Regions from separate parts of the Deinococcus maricopensis DSM 21211 genome, predicted to be linked through region 1. Evidence: riboswitches for the same ligand, from Rfam matches in the RefSeq annotation. Region 1 holds a riboswitch; each other region holds the start of a gene.
The links. Region 1 has a riboswitch for cyclic di-GMP ahead of DEIMA_RS01795 (glycoside hydrolase family 16 protein). Riboswitches for the same ligand answer to the same signal wherever they lie in the genome.
Positions count from the first base shown of each region.

Region 2: another riboswitch for cyclic di-GMP. It lies ahead of DEIMA_RS10965 (hypothetical protein); the one in region 1 lies ahead of DEIMA_RS01795 (glycoside hydrolase family 16 protein).
Region 3: another riboswitch for cyclic di-GMP. It lies ahead of DEIMA_RS01360 (hypothetical protein); the one in region 1 lies ahead of DEIMA_RS01795 (glycoside hydrolase family 16 protein).

Region 1 is NC_014958.1:417,580-422,841, forward strand. Features, by position in the region: gene DEIMA_RS01785 (glycoside hydrolase family 26 protein) at 81-977, opposite strand; gene DEIMA_RS01790 (glycosyltransferase family 2 protein) at 974-2,161, opposite strand; gene DEIMA_RS01795 (glycoside hydrolase family 16 protein) at 2,302-3,051, opposite strand; cyclic di-GMP riboswitch class I at 3,065-3,140, opposite strand; gene DEIMA_RS01800 (polysaccharide deacetylase family protein) at 3,348-4,988, opposite strand; gene DEIMA_RS01805 (family 16 glycosylhydrolase) at 5,205-5,262, opposite strand, start outside.
Region 2 is NC_014958.1:2,350,437-2,355,698, forward strand. Features, by position in the region: gene DEIMA_RS10960 (valine--tRNA ligase) at 1-1,805, shown strand, start outside; cyclic di-GMP riboswitch class II at 1,932-2,015, shown strand; gene DEIMA_RS10965 (hypothetical protein) at 2,259-2,747, shown strand; gene DEIMA_RS10970 (CARDB domain-containing protein) at 2,766-3,572, shown strand; gene DEIMA_RS10975 (carboxypeptidase-like regulatory domain-containing protein) at 3,633-5,262, shown strand, end outside.
Region 3 is NC_014958.1:312,309-317,570, forward strand. Features, by position in the region: gene DEIMA_RS01345 (MFS transporter) at 1-56, opposite strand, end outside; gene DEIMA_RS01350 (MFS transporter) at 148-1,485, opposite strand; gene DEIMA_RS01355 (response regulator) at 1,703-2,128, opposite strand; cyclic di-GMP riboswitch class II at 2,390-2,474, shown strand; gene DEIMA_RS01360 (hypothetical protein) at 2,527-3,030, shown strand; gene DEIMA_RS01365 (hypothetical protein) at 3,116-3,913, shown strand; gene DEIMA_RS01370 (carboxypeptidase-like regulatory domain-containing protein) at 3,921-5,262, shown strand, end outside.

The sequences.
Region 1 (5,262 bases):
GGTACTTTACAGAGTAAATCGGATTTTTAATACTCGGTTCCCATCCTTCTCACCGCACGCGGCGCCCGGTCCTCGCGTGCTCACCGCCGAACGCAGGATTTGAAGGCGTCCAGCGCCGCCTGACTCGTTGAGAGGCGCCAATCGACGTTCTGGTCCCGGATGTGAAACCAGAACAGCCGCTTCACCTGCGGGTACTTCGGCAGGGTGCGGCACAGGTCCCGAATCCACCCGGCCTTGCTGCCGCCCCGCTCGGCGCTCGACACCTCCCCCAGCTGAATGGGTTTGCGCGTGAGGGCCGCCACCGCGCGAATGGACGGCGCGAACGTCTGCTCGAAGGTCAGCCAGCGGTTCCACGGGTTGGTCGTGCCCCAGTTGTAACCGTCCAGGCCGACCTCGTCGACGTACGCGTCACCGGGGTACAGCGCCCGGTACGACGCGCGCGCCGTGGGGTAAAGGATGTTCGGCGTCCACACCCACCGGACGTTCGCGCGCTCCTGCCGGAACACGTCGTGCAGGTGACGCCACGCGCGCACGAAGTCCTGCGGGGTGTTCTTCTGGCCCAGCTGGTACGCGCCCCAGTCGCCGTTCATTTCCGGCGCGAACGTGATGCTGACGGGCCGACCGAGCGTGCGGACGGCGCGGGCGAACGCGCGCACGTACGCGTCGTGCTCGCCGGCGGCGATGCTGCGGTACGGCACGCCCACGTACGCGCCGCCCCTGAGGATGCGCGGTTGCCACGACACCTCGAGCGCGCGGCGTTCGCGCGTGAGCGCGCGCGCGTACGGCAGGTCGAACGGCTCGCGCCAGTCCTGGAACCAGCGCACGGCCGTGAAGGTGCAGCCGAGTTTACGTTCGAGCGCGCCGAGCGTTCGGCCGTCGCGGGGGATGGTGACGCCGAACACCCCACACGGCGCGGCGCCAGCTGTGGTGAAGCTGACGCCGGCGAGCAGCAGGGCCGCGAGGGGGGTCCGCCTCAAGCGCGGCTCCCCTCGAGCTGCACCCCGTGGCGCTTGAGTTTGTCCCAGTGGACGACGGAGCCGCGCAGGTAACGGTACAGGGTCACAGCGATCACCATCGCACCAAACGCGCGGATGAACAAGCGTTGTGGCCACACCAGCGCGAGGTTCTGCCAGCGGTCCCGTCCGAGCAGCACCGCGAGGGACGTCGCGGCGAGTTCCGCGCCGAGCGTGGTGAGCAGCGGCTCGAGCCAGCTGAGGGCGGCGCCCGCGCTGAGAATGAACGCGACGAGCGTGAAGTCGAGCAGTGGGGCGAGCAGGCCGCCGCCGATGCCGAACAGCAGGACGTACGGCAGGCCGAGCAGGCCGAGCGTGCCGGCGCGGCGGCGGAACATCAGGTGGCGGTGCTTGCCGAGCACCTGCCACGTGCCGAACATCCAGCGCAGGCGCTGACGCCACAGGTCGTGCAGGTCGGCGGGCGGCTCGGTGTAGCTGCACGCGCGCGGCTCGAAGTGCACGCGGTAGCCGCGCGCGGCGATCTGAATGGTCAGGTCCATGTCCTCGGTGACCGTGTCGGTGCTGTAGCCGCCCACGTCGCGCAGCAGGGCCGTGCGGAACGCGCCGGCCGCGCCGGGCACGACCGTGATGGCGCCCAGCAGCTGCTGGGCACGCTTGTCGAGGTGCTGCCCGACCAGGTACTCCAGCGCCTGGAAGGTGGTGAGCCAGCTGCGGCGTCCGGCGACGCGGACGTCGCCGGACACGGCGCCCACGCGGGGGTCCTTGAAGTGCGCGGCGAGCGCGGCCAGCGCGCCGGGCGCGAGGACGGAATCGGCATCGACGGACACCGCGACGGGGTACTGGATGTGCGGCATGGCGGTGTTGAGGGCGGCAGCCTTGCCGGCGTTGCTCTGCTGGATGAGTTTGACGCGGCGGTCCCGGTGGGCGATGCGGGCCACGATGGCGGCGGTGTTGTCGCTGCTGCCGTCGTCGACGACGATGACCTGCAGACGTTTGATGCGTTGCGCGAGGACGGATTCGATGGTGCGCTCGATGCCGACTTCCTCGTTATACGCGGCGATCAGGACGCTGACGGCGCCGTTGCGGGGGAGGGCGCGTGGGGCAGTGCGGGCATGGCAGCAGGCGAGGGCGGCGGTTAGCAGCATGCGCACGAGGAAAAGCACGGCAATGAGGGCGATCCAGACCATGCGTTTTAGGAGAGCGCGTGGGCGGGCGCGGCTCATGCGCGCCACATTCACTCACGTTACTAATTTGCGGATTTTTCCTCAATTTTTCACATACATGTGAAAAATCCTACATCCCATGAGCAGGGTCTCAAGTGCCGCCCTCAAAGCGCAGGCGTGAACTTCACGTAATCGACGAGCATGTACAGCCGCCCGCTCTGCACCGCCCCGCCCCATCCGGGATCGTTCGTCGGCCAGACATTCAGGATCAGGTGCGCAGCGTCCTGCGGAACCGTCTTCCGCGTCAGGAACTGCTCCCGGCCATCCACGAAAAACCGCAGCGACCCAGGCGTCCACTCCCACGCGTACGTATGGAACTGCGCCGCGAGCGAACCACCGGCCGCGCCTTTCGCCAGCTTCCAGTCCTTGTCCTGCCGTCCACGCCACGCCGTGAAGTTCGCGTCCGCGATGCGGTGCCCCTCGATCTCCACGTCGATCTCCGTGCGGCTGTCGTCGTAGTAACTGAACGCCGCGCTGATGTTCCCCGCGTGCGCCTGCCCCGCCCGCTTCGCGGACGCGCTGTCACTGGCGGCCCGCATGCGCACCTCGTACCGGCCGTACCCGTAGCGCTCCTTCGTGCTGAGCTCGGCAGCGCGCGCGCACCAGCCGCTCCCACAACGGTCCACGTTCATCTCGAGCACGAGGTTGCCGGCGCCGTCCGCGTACGCGAGCGCCGGATCAAAACGACCAGCGAGCCCACGGCCCTGCCAGAAGCCGTTCCAGTCCGACGCGGCCCACCGGGCGCGGTCCAGCTGCTCAAACTGATCTGTCCAGCCCGCCGCCTGCGTGGGGTTGGCGCGTGAGGTACCGGCGAGCGGCAGCAGGGCCAGGACAGCGAGGATGATTCGGCGCACGGAGCGTCTCCCTTTCGGTAGCCCGGCCGACCGCGTGGGTCCCGTTGGCTTTGCGTCACCGCCTTGCGACGGGGTTGCCTGTTCGTGTGGATGCCTGTGGTCCGAAAACTACCCTCAACATAAAGGAAAACTTCAGGCTCTCCAAGGGGAAAACTCACACGCACGCCAAGGAACCCTTCGCCTTGGTGTGCGCGACCCACAGCTCTCCACCCCACGCGCCGGAACGCTGACCGTGGGATTCACCGAAACGACAAGGAGCGGCCCCGGAAGAACCGGGGCCGCTCTGAACGCTGCGCCTACCTGAGGCCGAGACGCGCCAGGGCGTCTGCCGCCGTCACGATGGGCACGCCCTGCTCGCGCAGGTAATCGATGGTCTGCGCCAGGTACTGCTGCTGCTGCTCATCATGCTGCTCGCGGTTGCCGGGGTGCAGCATGAACACCAGCCACCCGCGGCGGGCCACAGCGTCGTCGATGGCGGCGCGGTACGCGGCCATGGTGTTCTGCCCGGCGTCCGTCCAGGACCCGAACGCGACGCGGCGAATCTGGTAGTTCGTGTCGAGTGGCGTGTCATTCACGCCGCCACGGTCGATGAATGCCGTGCGGTACGTCTGGCAGACCTTTTCCCGCACGGTCGCGTTCTGACTGCCATACGGGTACACGAAGGTGTTCACCGTGAACCCCTGCTCCTCCAGGTCCTGCCTGGACCCCTGAATTTCCGCGTCGAGATCCGCGTCGCTGAGCGTCACGAGGTCGGGGTGCGTGCGGGTGTGGCTGGCGATTTCCCACCCGGCGCGCTGCAGGTCCCGCACCTGCTCGGGCGTGGCGAAGTACGGGTCGCCGGACAGCATGTTGCGGCTCTCGATGGCGGCGGTCGCCACGACGCCCTTCTGCCTGAACAGGGGCAGCAGGCGCGAGTGGTCCGCGGCCGTGCCGTCATCACTGAGGAACGTGACGAGGGGCCCGGCAGCGTTCAGCCGCCGCAGGCTGTTCGGGCTGACCCCCTGCACGCAGCTGCTGAGTGGGCCTTCCTGATCGAGCAGGTACGTGGGGTGGTCGCCGGTTGTGAGACGGAGGTTCGGGAGGCGCACCGTCGTGAACCCCCTGGGGGCGGTGGCCGCGTCCGGGCCGATGTACGCGATCTCGCGGGCGCCGCTGAGACGCGCACGCAGGGCCACGCTGTCGTTGCTTTCGCCAACGTTGCGGGTGACGCGGCGGGCGCCGCCGGTGCTGAGCAGCAGGCTCATGTTGAACTTCTGCGGGGCGTTCCCGGCGAGCAGCGGGAGTTTCGTGGCGAGGACCAGCGTGCCCGTTTCGCCGGGGCGCAGCACCTGGCTGCCGTCGCGCGGGTTGATGACCGTGAACCCGTACTCGAGGACGTCATCGCCGGCCGCGAGGGTGCCGCTGGCTTTGGCGCTGTTTTCCAGACGCTGCGCTTCAGCCGCCGCGAGGCCCTGGAAGGCGTAGCTGCTGAGGACGTTCAGGTGGTCGCCCGGGCGGATGTTCTGCGCGACGCGCTCGTTCAGGTACGGTCGGCCCTGCGCGTCCTGCAGGCGCGTGATGGCCGTGCCGCCGATACTGCCGTTCGCCTTGCTGTAGGCGACCATGGTGAGGTTCGTCAGGGTGGTCGCTGACGTGTTCGTGACCTCGAACACGCCCCACAGGTACCGGCGGTTGCTGCGCTCATCGTCGTACGTGCCGGTACCGGCCGTGCGGACGCGCACCGCGCCGGTGGGGGCCGCCGGGTCGAGGGCGACGCTGGCGGCGAGCTGACGCGCACCGACGGGGCCACCCAGCGGGTTACTGAAAGTCGCGTTGAACGTGCCGAGTTGCGTGAGGGTCTCGGGGGTGTCCGGTGTGGTGGGACGGACAGGAGCGGTCGTACAGGCGCTCAGCAGCGCCGTAAGGGTGATAAGGAGCGGGCGACAAGGTACGTGCATGGGGGTTCTCCGGGGCGTGTGAATGTCGCGGCGCCCAGGGCGTGTGGACGCTCGCTGGAGGCCGCTCAGGGGACGCACGCATGTTAAAGACCTCACACTTTGAACGTTCGCACGCCGAACTCATGGTTCGTTCATCCTTGATCCGTGAACCAATGAAGGCCACCCGTTGCCGTGTGACCCTCTGGGAATCCGCCTGAACCTGTCGGGCAACTGCCCTTACTGCACCGCGCCGCTGGCACTCACCGTGTATGTCGGCGTGCCGGAGGCCCACACC
Region 2 (5,262 bases), 1.6 Mb from region 1:
TCGGCGTGGGCGCCCTGAAGATCACGCCCGCGCACGACCCGACCGACTTCGAGGTGGGCGAACGCCACAGCCTCTCCCGCCCCAGCGTCATCGACCTGAACGGGCACCTCACTTCGGACCTCGTGCCGGAAGCGTTCCGCGGCCTGGAGCGCTTCGACGCGCGCAAGAAGGTCATCGCGGCGCTGCACGAGGCGGGCGCCGTCGTGGAGGAGAAGGACCACCAGACGGCCATCGGCCTGTCCGAACGCACCAAGGTGCCGGTCGAGCCGATCATCAGCACCCAGTGGTTCGTGCGCATGAAGCCCATGGCGGACGCCGTCCTCGCGGGCCTGGACCGCGGCGACATGCAGCTCGTCCCGGACCGCTACACCAAAGTGAACCGCGACTGGCTGGAGAACATCCGCGACTGGAACATCAGCCGCCAGTTGTGGTGGGGGCACCGCATTCCCGCGTGGTACGACGACGCCGGAAACGTGTACGTGCCGGACCTGGAGAACCCGGACCTCGACTGCGATCAGGACCCCCGCTACGCGCACCTGAACCTGCGCCGCGACCCGGACGTGTTCGACACGTGGTTCAGCAGCAACCTGTGGCCGTTCAGCACGCTCGGCTGGCCGGACGAGGCCAGCGAGGACTACCGCAAGTTCTACCCCACGCAGGTGCTCGTCACCGGGTACGACATCCTGTTCTTCTGGGTGGCGCGCATGCAGATGGCCGCGTACCACTTCACGGGGCGCGCGCCGTTCAGCACCATCATGCTGCACGGCCTGTACCTGGACGCGAAGGGCCAGAAGATGAGCAAGAGCAAGGGCAACGGCGTGGACCCGCTGGAGCTCTTCGAGCAGTACGGCGTGGACGCCGCACGCTTCGCGTTCACGTACCTCAGCACGGGCGGGCAGGACATCAAGCACGACCCGCGCCGCTTCGAGCAGGGCCGCAACTTCGCGAACAAACTGTGGAACGCCGCGCGCTTCGCGTTCATGAACCTCGAAGGCGAGCCGGAAGCGGGCGAAGCGACCCTCGCGGACCGCTGGATTCGCAGCCGCCTGAACGACACGGTCCGCGAAGTGACCGCGCACCTCGACGCGTTCGACATCGGCGCGGCCATCCGCACGGCGTACGCCTTCACGTGGGATGAGTTCTGCGACTGGTACATCGAGGCGGCCAAACCCGCCCTGCGCGCCCGCAACGCCGCCACGCGCGCCACCCTCAAGGACGTGCTGGAAGGCATCCTGAAGCTCCTGCACCCGTTCATGCCGTTCATCACGAGCGAAATCTACGAGGCGCTGAACCACAAGCGGCAGCTCGCCGTGCACTCCTGGCCGAAACACAACCCGGACGCGTTCGACGCGGAAGCGACGCGGGCGTTCGCCGCGCTGCGCGCCACCGTGAGCGCCGCGCGCAGCCTCAAGAGCGAACTGGGCCTCAGCCCGCAGGACCGCCTGGGCGTCGTCGTGGAAGGCGAACTGCTGGGCACCATTCAGGAGAACCGCGCCGTCGTGGAAAGCATCGCGCGCGTGAACATCCAGGACGCCCTGGAGGGCCGCACGCTGAGCGCCATCGAGGCGGGCGTGACGGTGCGCGCGCCCCTGGAGGGGACCGTGGACCTCCAAGACTGGCTCGGCAAGCAGCAGAAACGTCTCGTGGAGCTGAACAAGCAGATCCAGCAGGCGCAGGGCAAACTCAGCAATGAGGGCTTCGTGGCGCGCGCGCCGCAGGACGTCATTGACGAGGAGCGGCGCCGCGTGACGGACTTCACTGCGCAGAAGGAACGACTGGAGCAGGTGCTGCAACAGTTCGCTTGAAGTAGGCGTGACGAGCGGGGCGATCAGGAGTCCTGATCGCCCCGCTCGTCTGGTCAAGCCCTGGCTGCCGCACCACAGGGCCTGCCCCGCACTTGTAAGGGTTCTGTCAGCGGAATTTCATAATCTCTTCACAGACGAGGCAAGGAAACGCGCAGTGCATCCGGGCACCTGCTGCGCGTCGAGCCAGTGGTGCGACCGACGTCCCCCGCAGTTCCGCGCGCTCGCCGCGCCTGCATGGCCGACCCCCCGCCGTCATGCAACCGAACTGCCCTCAGGTCCGGAGACACGTCGCGCACCCCTCAGACCAGGCTGCTCACACGTTCCGGCGGCTGCCCCGGGTCACACCCGGACGGCGACCAGACCGGCACCACGCTTGAGCGCCGATCCAAGCGGTCGCTGCACGACTCTCTCCGACAAGGTCCCCTCCCCTTTCCATCTTCCAGGAGCCTGCACATGCGTAAACTCATCGCGCTGACCCTCGCCGTCGCCACCCTCGCCCCCAACGCCCTCGCTGACTCGAAAAGCGACCAGACTGTGTCGTACGGCATCGCCAAGATTGCTGAAGTCGCGTTCGGAACTGAACCCATCAACTTCTCGTTCCAACTGTCGGACTTCACCGTGGGCGAGCAGGAGTCCAAGCCTAAATACGCCGCTGACACCCTGAGCGTCATGACGAACATGAAGAGCACCGTGAGCTTCAACGTGTATGACAGCACCGACACGGCCCTCAGCCTGTACGACGTGCCCGGTCTGGCCTCCCTGTTGATGGATTTCGGGACCGACTCGATGATCGCGCCGTTCAGCGTAGGCGCCAACACCCTGTCTGTGAGTGCCGGAACGTCCATGACGATGCCGTTCCAGTGGGTGGCCGTGGCGAACCTGAAGGCGCCGCAGGTCGACGCGAAGTCCTTCATCGTCCGCGCGACGATCGTCGGGCAGTAACACCGGACGGGTGATGTGATGGCGCGTCTGCGTGTCCGTTCCCTGCTGGCTCTGGCGGCGCTGCTGGGCTCCGCCGCGAGCGCCCGCGTCAGCGTCGGCAGCCCCCTGTTCGTAAGTGCGACGGCCGCGCCCGGCGAGACGATCAAGGGGACGCTGCTGCTGCAGAACACCGCGAGTACGCCCGCGCGGGCGCGCCTGTACCTCACCGACTACCGCTTCTCCCCGGAAGGCGGTCGTCAGTTCGACGCGCCCGGCAGCCACCCACGCTCCAGTGGGCCGTGGGTGAGTCTCGGGCAGGAGGTCGTGGTGGTGCCGGCGAACGGCACGCTGGAAGTGCCGTACACCATCCACGTTCCGGAGCGCGTGGCGCAGACCGGCAGCTACTGGAACCTCGTGATGGTGGAACCGGTCGACGAGAACGACGCGCTCGTCAGTGGCGCCCTACCGAGCGGTATGACCTTCAAGCAGGTCACGCGGTACGCGGTGCAGCTGCTCACGAACGTGGGCGCGGACGCCAAACCCGTGGTGGCGTTCAAGAATCCCGTCATCAACAAGTCGACCGCCGGGAAGCCCCTGCTGAACGTGACGCTGGAGAACACCGGCACGCAGTACGTGGCCCTGAACGTGTACGCCGAGGTGTACGCGGCGGGGAAGCTGGTGCGGCGCGTGGATGTGGAAGGCAGCCGCCTGTACCCGGGCACGTCGGAGCGGGAAGCTATTGAGTTGCCCCTCACGGAGGTGGGCGACTACCAGATTCTCGTGGTCGCGGACGGCGGGGAAAACAAGCTCTTCGGCGTGCGCTACAACCTGAACATCCCGAAGTGACCATGGGTGCCGATGCCGCCCGAACGACCTGAACTGACACGTCTTCGTCCGTCCCGCCAGGTGCGCCGCGCGCTCCTGGCGGCGCTGTTGTGCGCGGGGCCGGGCGCGCGCGGGCAGGCGCTGGAGGTGCGGACGTCCACGCCCGCACCTGCGCAGACGCGAGCGGTGACGGTCGGGTACGAGGTCCGCAATCCTGGCGCGGACGCGCAGGTGTTCGAGCCGACGCTGGTGCTGCCGTCAGGGTGGACGATGCTGGTGCCGCCCACCAATGAGCGCGTGGAGGGCGGTCAGGTACGTTCGGGAATGTTCGTGGTGGTGCCGTCCGGGTCGGTGCTGGCGGGGACGTACGCGGGGGTGCTGCGGGTGGCGGGCGGGCTGGAGGTGCCGTTTCCGCTGGTGGTGGCGCGTCGACCGGCACTCGGAGTCGTGGTGGCGGACGCGCCACGCGCGAGTGCCGGCGATTACGCGGCGCGGTTCATGGTGACGAACGAGGGGAACGTCGCGGAGGACGTGCGGTTCGGGGCGCTCAGCAACCTGGGAGCTCTGCTGGACGTTCAGCCGTCGACAGCGCGACTCGCGCCGGGCGCGCAGGTGGAGGTGGTGGTGCGCGTGACCCTTCCGGACGCCGTGGCGACCGAGCAGCACGCCGTGCAGTTGACCGCGAAGGGTGCGGCTACGGCGTCGGCGAGCGCGGTGACGACCGTGCCGACGCGGCGTGGCGTGTCGGGCGCGGCGACGTTGCCGGTGCGGGTGGAGGTGAGCGGGGGGACGGGGGGCGTGGATGGGCGCGTGACGGGGGCGGGGACCCTGCCGGGCGGCCTGAAGTTCCGCGTGCAGCTGGATCGCCGGACGCCGCTGGTGGCCGTGGAGGGTTCGCGGTGGGTGGGCAGCGCGGGCGTACTGGCGGTGGGGCGCGTGCCGGGGAACGCGGTGACCGTTCCGGGCGTGAAGCTCACGTACCGCGGGGATGCCTGGGCGGTGGACGGCGCGGTGGGGTGGCGCGCGGCGGAGCGGGCGGGCGTGTTGTTGGGAGTGGCTGCGCAGGCGTCCCCTGCGCCTGGGGTGCGCCTGATGGCGGACGCGCGCTGGCAGGCGGGCGCGCTTGCGTGGGCGGCGGACGCGCAGTGGGCGAGGCCGCTGCGCGGTGGGGCGTGGCAGCTTCAGGCAACCGCGTCGGGTGAGCCTTCGGGCGTGATGAATGTCCGGGCGGCGGGGCAGGTGCACGCGGCTGCGGTGGGCGCGCACGCGGAGTACGCGGCGAGCATCGAGCCGGGTGGGATGGTGTGGGACGCGCGGGTGGACGGCACCTGGACGCCGGGGGCGTGGGCGTTCGGGGTGGGAGCGCATGCGGGCACGACGCGGCTGCGGCCCTGGCCGGAGCTGGAGGTGAACGCGAGCGGCGCGTACCGCTGGGCGGGCGGTGCAGCGTTGAAGGTGGCGTCCGTGGCGCGCACGCGCTTCGGGGTGCAGCCGCCGGACGTGGAGGCGCGCGTCACATTGGACGTGCCGGGTGCGGTGCGGGTCCGGCATGAGCTGTTGTGGGCGTCCGCGTCGGGCAGCGTGGCGTATAACGCGACGGCGCAGATGAGTGCCTGGGGGGGAGCGCTGGGGGTACGGGGCGGCGTGTCGGCGTCGCCCGCGGCGGAACCGCAGGTTCGTGTGGGGGCGTCGTGGGCGGGGCCGGTGACGT
Region 3 (5,262 bases), 110 kb from region 1:
ACGCGGGTGGTGAGGTCAGGCGCAGGGGCCTGGGCGGAGGTGGCGGACAACGTCATACGCGCAGTGATACCAAGTTGCCGCGCCCGCAAAAGAGAGCCCGCCGGAATCCCGGCGGGCCTGAGCGTCAATGGCGCCCCGCGTGGACGCTCAGCGCCGCAACCGCGCGGCAGCGACCCAGGTGAGCAGCGACCCGATAATCAGGGCCGCGAACGCCCCCAGAAACGCATGCGGCAGCGGCGTGACGCGCGCGATCAGCGCGCCCGCGAGGCCCGCGCTGATCGCGCTCATCAGCACCTCGATGTTCGCGAGCTGCCCGCTGAGCGTGCCCGCCTGACGGTCATCGACGCTCGACAGCGCCAGCAGGCTGTTGCTGTTGTACCCGACCCCCATGCCCAGGCCCGACAGCAGCCACCCCACGTACGCGGCGCTCACCGGGAGCGGGCCGAGCACGCCGAGCGTCGTGATGACGAGCGCGACCGTCACGAGACCCATGCCGGCGCGAATGCGCAGTGGACGGCTCGGCGCGCCGAACCGCGCCTCCAGCCGGGACTGCACGAGCGACCCCAGCGACCACGTCACGCCCCCGACGCTCAGCAGCCACCCGGCCTGCGTGAGCGTCAGGCCGCGCAGCTCATGCAGCGCGAGCGGCAGGGTGGCGTTCGCGCCGAGCACCGCGAACGCCGCGAACCCGCGCACCATCAGCGCCGCCGGCAGGCCCGGCGCGAACCGCCACAGCCCACGCGGGAACAGGTGCCGCGTGGCGACCAGCACGCCGACCGCGCCGAGTGCCAGGAGCGCCCATGCGTACGCGCCGGGCGTGCGCAGGCCCTCGATGAGCGCGCCCGCGCCCACCACGAGGAGCAGCGCCATGCCCACCCCCGCACCGCTCGCCCCCCGGTCCGCGTCCGGCACCGTCCCACGCAGCGGCAGGACGCACAGCGGCCCGACCAGCAGCATGACGGGCGCGAGCCCCCAAAACACCGCGCGCCACGTCAGGGTGTCCGCCAGGAGGCTCGCGAGGAGCGGCCCCACCAGGGCCGGCAGCAGCCACGCGCTCGACACGGCCGCGAGCATCCGCGCGCGCGCCTGCTCGGGGTACCGCGCGCGAATCACCGCGAACGGCAGGGCGCCCAGCCCCCCCGCGCCGAGGCCCTGCACAGCGCGGCCCAGCACGAACACCGCCATGCTGGGCGCGAACCCTGCGACGACCAGTCCGGCGGTGAACACCAGCACGCCCGCACCCGCCGCGACCGCCGGCCCGCGCCGATCCGTGAGCGTCCCCGAGATGACGGCCCCGAACAGGCTGGTGAGCAGGAACGCGCCGGACGCCCAGCCGTACAACGCGAGCCCGTGCAAGTCGTCGGCGACGCGTGGCAGGACGGTGGCGACCGCCATGGACTCGAACGCGACCGCCACGATGGTCAGCAGCAACCCGACGGTCAGGGTGCGGGGCGGCGCAGAGGTGGACGAAGGCAGTGCGGTCACGCGCTTATGCTGCCACGCGCACGGTCACGGCGGGACGCCGAAGGCTACGGGAACCTCACGCTGCTCCTGGAGAACAGCCCGGCCGAGGCCCACACCCGCGACGCGTCGGGCGCGGCGGCGCCTCTGCCCCGACGCTCAGGCCACCCATCGCGGGCGTGGCCCCCACAAGCGCCACACCAGTGGGAGGCTACGCCTCCGACAGCCTCCAGCCGGGCACTCAGACGCTGGCGAGGGCGCGGGGCAGCGTGACGGTGTGGCACCAGTACGTGCAGAGGTGCCGGACGAACATGGTGAGTTCCTCGGGCGTGCTGGGCTTCACGGCGTACGCGTTCGCCTGCAGGTCATAGGCCCGCTGAATATCCGCAGGCTCCTCCGACGCGGCGAACACGATGACCGGCATCAGGCGCCACAGTGGGTGCGTCTTGAGGTGCTCGAGCACTTCGAAACCGTCGAAACCGGGCACGTTGAGGTTCAGCAGAATCAAGTGGGGCGCCTCGCCCGGCATGGCATGCTGGCGGATGTACGCCAGCGCCTCGGCCCCATCAGGAACGGCGTCCATGCTCACGGCAATGCCTGACTGATTAAACGCCTCCTGAAGAAGCGCAACGTCGGCAGGATGGTCCTCGATCACGAGGACACGCATGGGGCTGTGCACCCCTTCATTGTTGCACAGCCGATCATCATCACCGCCAAACGAGGGTCGGTGTCCCCCACCTGGGGGCAACGCCTGGCCCGCACGCCAGAAATGCCCAAAACCACACACGCGGGCGCGAATTCAGCGGCCTCCCTGGGTGCGTGGAAGGGCCTGATTTCGGTTTTTCGTGGCCAGCACACCGGCGGGCGTTCTGTCAGGTTTTTGTAGGAGCCGCCCGGTAAACTTAACTCAGTTCTGCTCAGACAACCTCTGGCGAACAGATGCAAAGATCCTCGTCCCGTAATTCGGGCACCTCAGGCGAGGGGAGCAAGTGGTGCGACCGGCTCTTCGTTTCCAGTCTTCTTTCCAGGAATGCCGCCTTTATGGCGAGCATCAAGGGGTTTCTCATGCGTAAATTCACCACGGTTCTGACGGCACTGGTTCTGGCTTCCTGCACGGGCGCGCTCGCCGCCGCCACCGGCACCAGCTCGGTCACCGCGATCAACAGCGCCAGCGACGAACTGAGCGTCAACGGCAACATGAATGTCAACTTCACGAACGGTGACTTCGGCGTGACGTACAAGAATGCGGGATTTTCGACGCTCACGTACAGCACCCACGACAACAGCAGTACCGGAAACCGCCTCATCACTGTGGGCCTTGCGGTTAACGACGCTTCGGCACTTCCGGAGGGCGTCACCCTTAAACTGACCCCTACCGTACCCGATGGCAACGGCGTTGGCACCCCGGTCAATTTCAGCGGCAGCAACGGCACCGCGGTCTCGCTGATCACGGACATCCCGCAGTTCCTCGCAGGCGCTACGGCGAACGTCGCCTACTCGATGGCCGCCACCAAAGGCTTCAACAACTTCAGCGGCACGCTGACGTACACCATCGGCCTGAGCTTCTAAGCCACGTTATCTTCCCGTCCGTCCCGGACGTTCATTCCCGCACAGGTGAGGCACGCCTCGCCTGTGCGCCCTGTTGAGGTGAGCCATGCGTAACGCCCTTCGGTTCGTTCTGCCCGCCCTGCTGCTGACCCTGCCGTGCGCCGCGCGCGCGCAGGTGCAGGTGGCGGGCGCGCTCGTTCAGGAATACACGGTCACGCCCGGCCAGAACACGCTGGAAGGCGTACTGACGCTCAGCAACGCGGGCGACGCGCCCGAACGGGTGAGCGTGACCCTCAGTGATGTCCGTTCCGACCCGCAGGCGGGCGTGGTGTACCCGAAGGCGGGGACGCTGCCGCGCAGCGTCGCGGCGTGGGTGGAGTTGCCGGGCAGCGCCGTGACGGTGCCGGCGCACGGGAAACTGGCGGTGCCGTACCGCGTGAAGGTCCCGCAGAACGTCGGCCCTGGGACGTACTGGAGTGCATTCCTCGTGCGGCCCGCGACCACGTCTGCCGCGCCGGTGGCGGGCGCGGGCGGGTCGGTGCGGTTGCAGCAGGTGACGCAGTACGCCGTGCAGGTCGTCGTGAACGTGCCGGGCGGTGCGGTGCACCTGAAGTTCCTGAACCCGGCGCTGGCGCGCGCTGCGGGTGGGGCCGTGCTGAACGTCGACCTCACGAACACCGGGGAGCGGCTGTCGACGCCAGTGACGCGCGCGGAGGTGTACGACGCGTCAGGCGCGCTCGTGCTGAAACTGGCCGGGCGTGAACGGCGCGTGTTTCCCGGCCTGAGCGTGCGCGAGACATACCAGATCAGCGGCCTGAAGCCCGGGCGGTACCAGGTGCTGGTGATCGCGGATGACGGGAACAATGACGTGGTGGGCGCGCGGTACAACATCACGGTGGAGTGAGGTGCGGGTGCGCCTCCTGACCCTGAGTGGCCTGCTGCTGATGTCCGGCGCGGGCGCTCTTGGCGTGCACGCGCCCGCGGCGCCCGTGAGTGCGGACGCGCGGGTGCCGGTAACAGTGCCAGTCACGCTCACGAACGCGGCGGACGCGCCGGACACGGACGCGCTGACGCTCAGCCTTCCGGACGGGTGGCGGTTGCTGGCGGGCGAGACGACGTTCAGGCTCGCGCCGCACGAGTCGCACGTGGAGCTGCTGACGCTGCTGCCGCCGTCGACGCTGCCAGCGGGGGACGCGCAGGTGCTGGTTCGTACGCGGGACGCCGCCGCGACGCTGCGCTTCACGGTGGCGCCCACCCGCCGGGTCCGCGCCGTGACGACGACCGCGCCGACGTTCGACGTGCGCGGCGCGTATGACGTGCAGTGGCGCGTCACGAACGGCGGGAACGTCACCGAGGCGTTGCAGTTCGCGGCGCGCGCGGACGTGGACGCGGACGTGCAGGTGACGCCGGCGGCGGCCACCCTGAGGGCCGGAGAGACGCTGGAGGTGCGCGCGCACGTGACGCCGCGTCACGTGGTGCGCCTGCAGGATGCCGGGGTGCGCTTGGAGGTGCGGGCGGACGGCCTGGCCCCGGCGCGCGCGACGGCGACGACCACGCTCATCCCGACGGTAACGCCGCTGGATCAGCAGTATCACGTGTTCCCGTTGACCCTCACGGTCGGTGGGGCGCTGGGCACGTCGGGCTCCGCGGCGGACTTCACGTTGCATGGGCGGGGCGCGCCGGTGCAGGGCGACCCGGGCACCCTGGACGTGCTGGCGACCCGGCAGGGGTTCACGGTGACGTACGTCCGCCCGGAGATGACGTGGGCGGCCGGGCAGGTGACGGGCGGCGCGGCGCCGCTCGATACGGTGAGCGCCGTGGGCGTGAAGGCCGCGCTGCACCGCGCGGCGCTGGACGTGGAGGGCCTGGCGGGTCTCACGGCGCGCGGGGAGGCGGCGGCGGCGCTGAGCGCGACGCTGCCGTTCGCGCAGGGGAACGTGCAGTTCGGCGTGTCGCGCGTGGGCGAACGTACCGTGGTGGGCGGCGGCGGGCGGTGGGCCGGGCAGGCGGACGGCTGGGCCGCGCAGCTGGAGGCGGGCGCGGCCGTGAACGTCACGGGCGGCGGGGCGACCGTGCGCGCGAACGGCCGCGTGAGCGTCGGGGCGACGGAGTTCACGGGGGCGTTCGCGCGCACCACGCCCGGCTGGCGAGACACGCCGCGGACGACCCAGAGCGCCGCGCTGAGCGTGAGCGGGAAGGTCGGCGACGCCTTCACGTACACCGTGGGGGGCGCCGTGAGTGGCGAGACGTGGC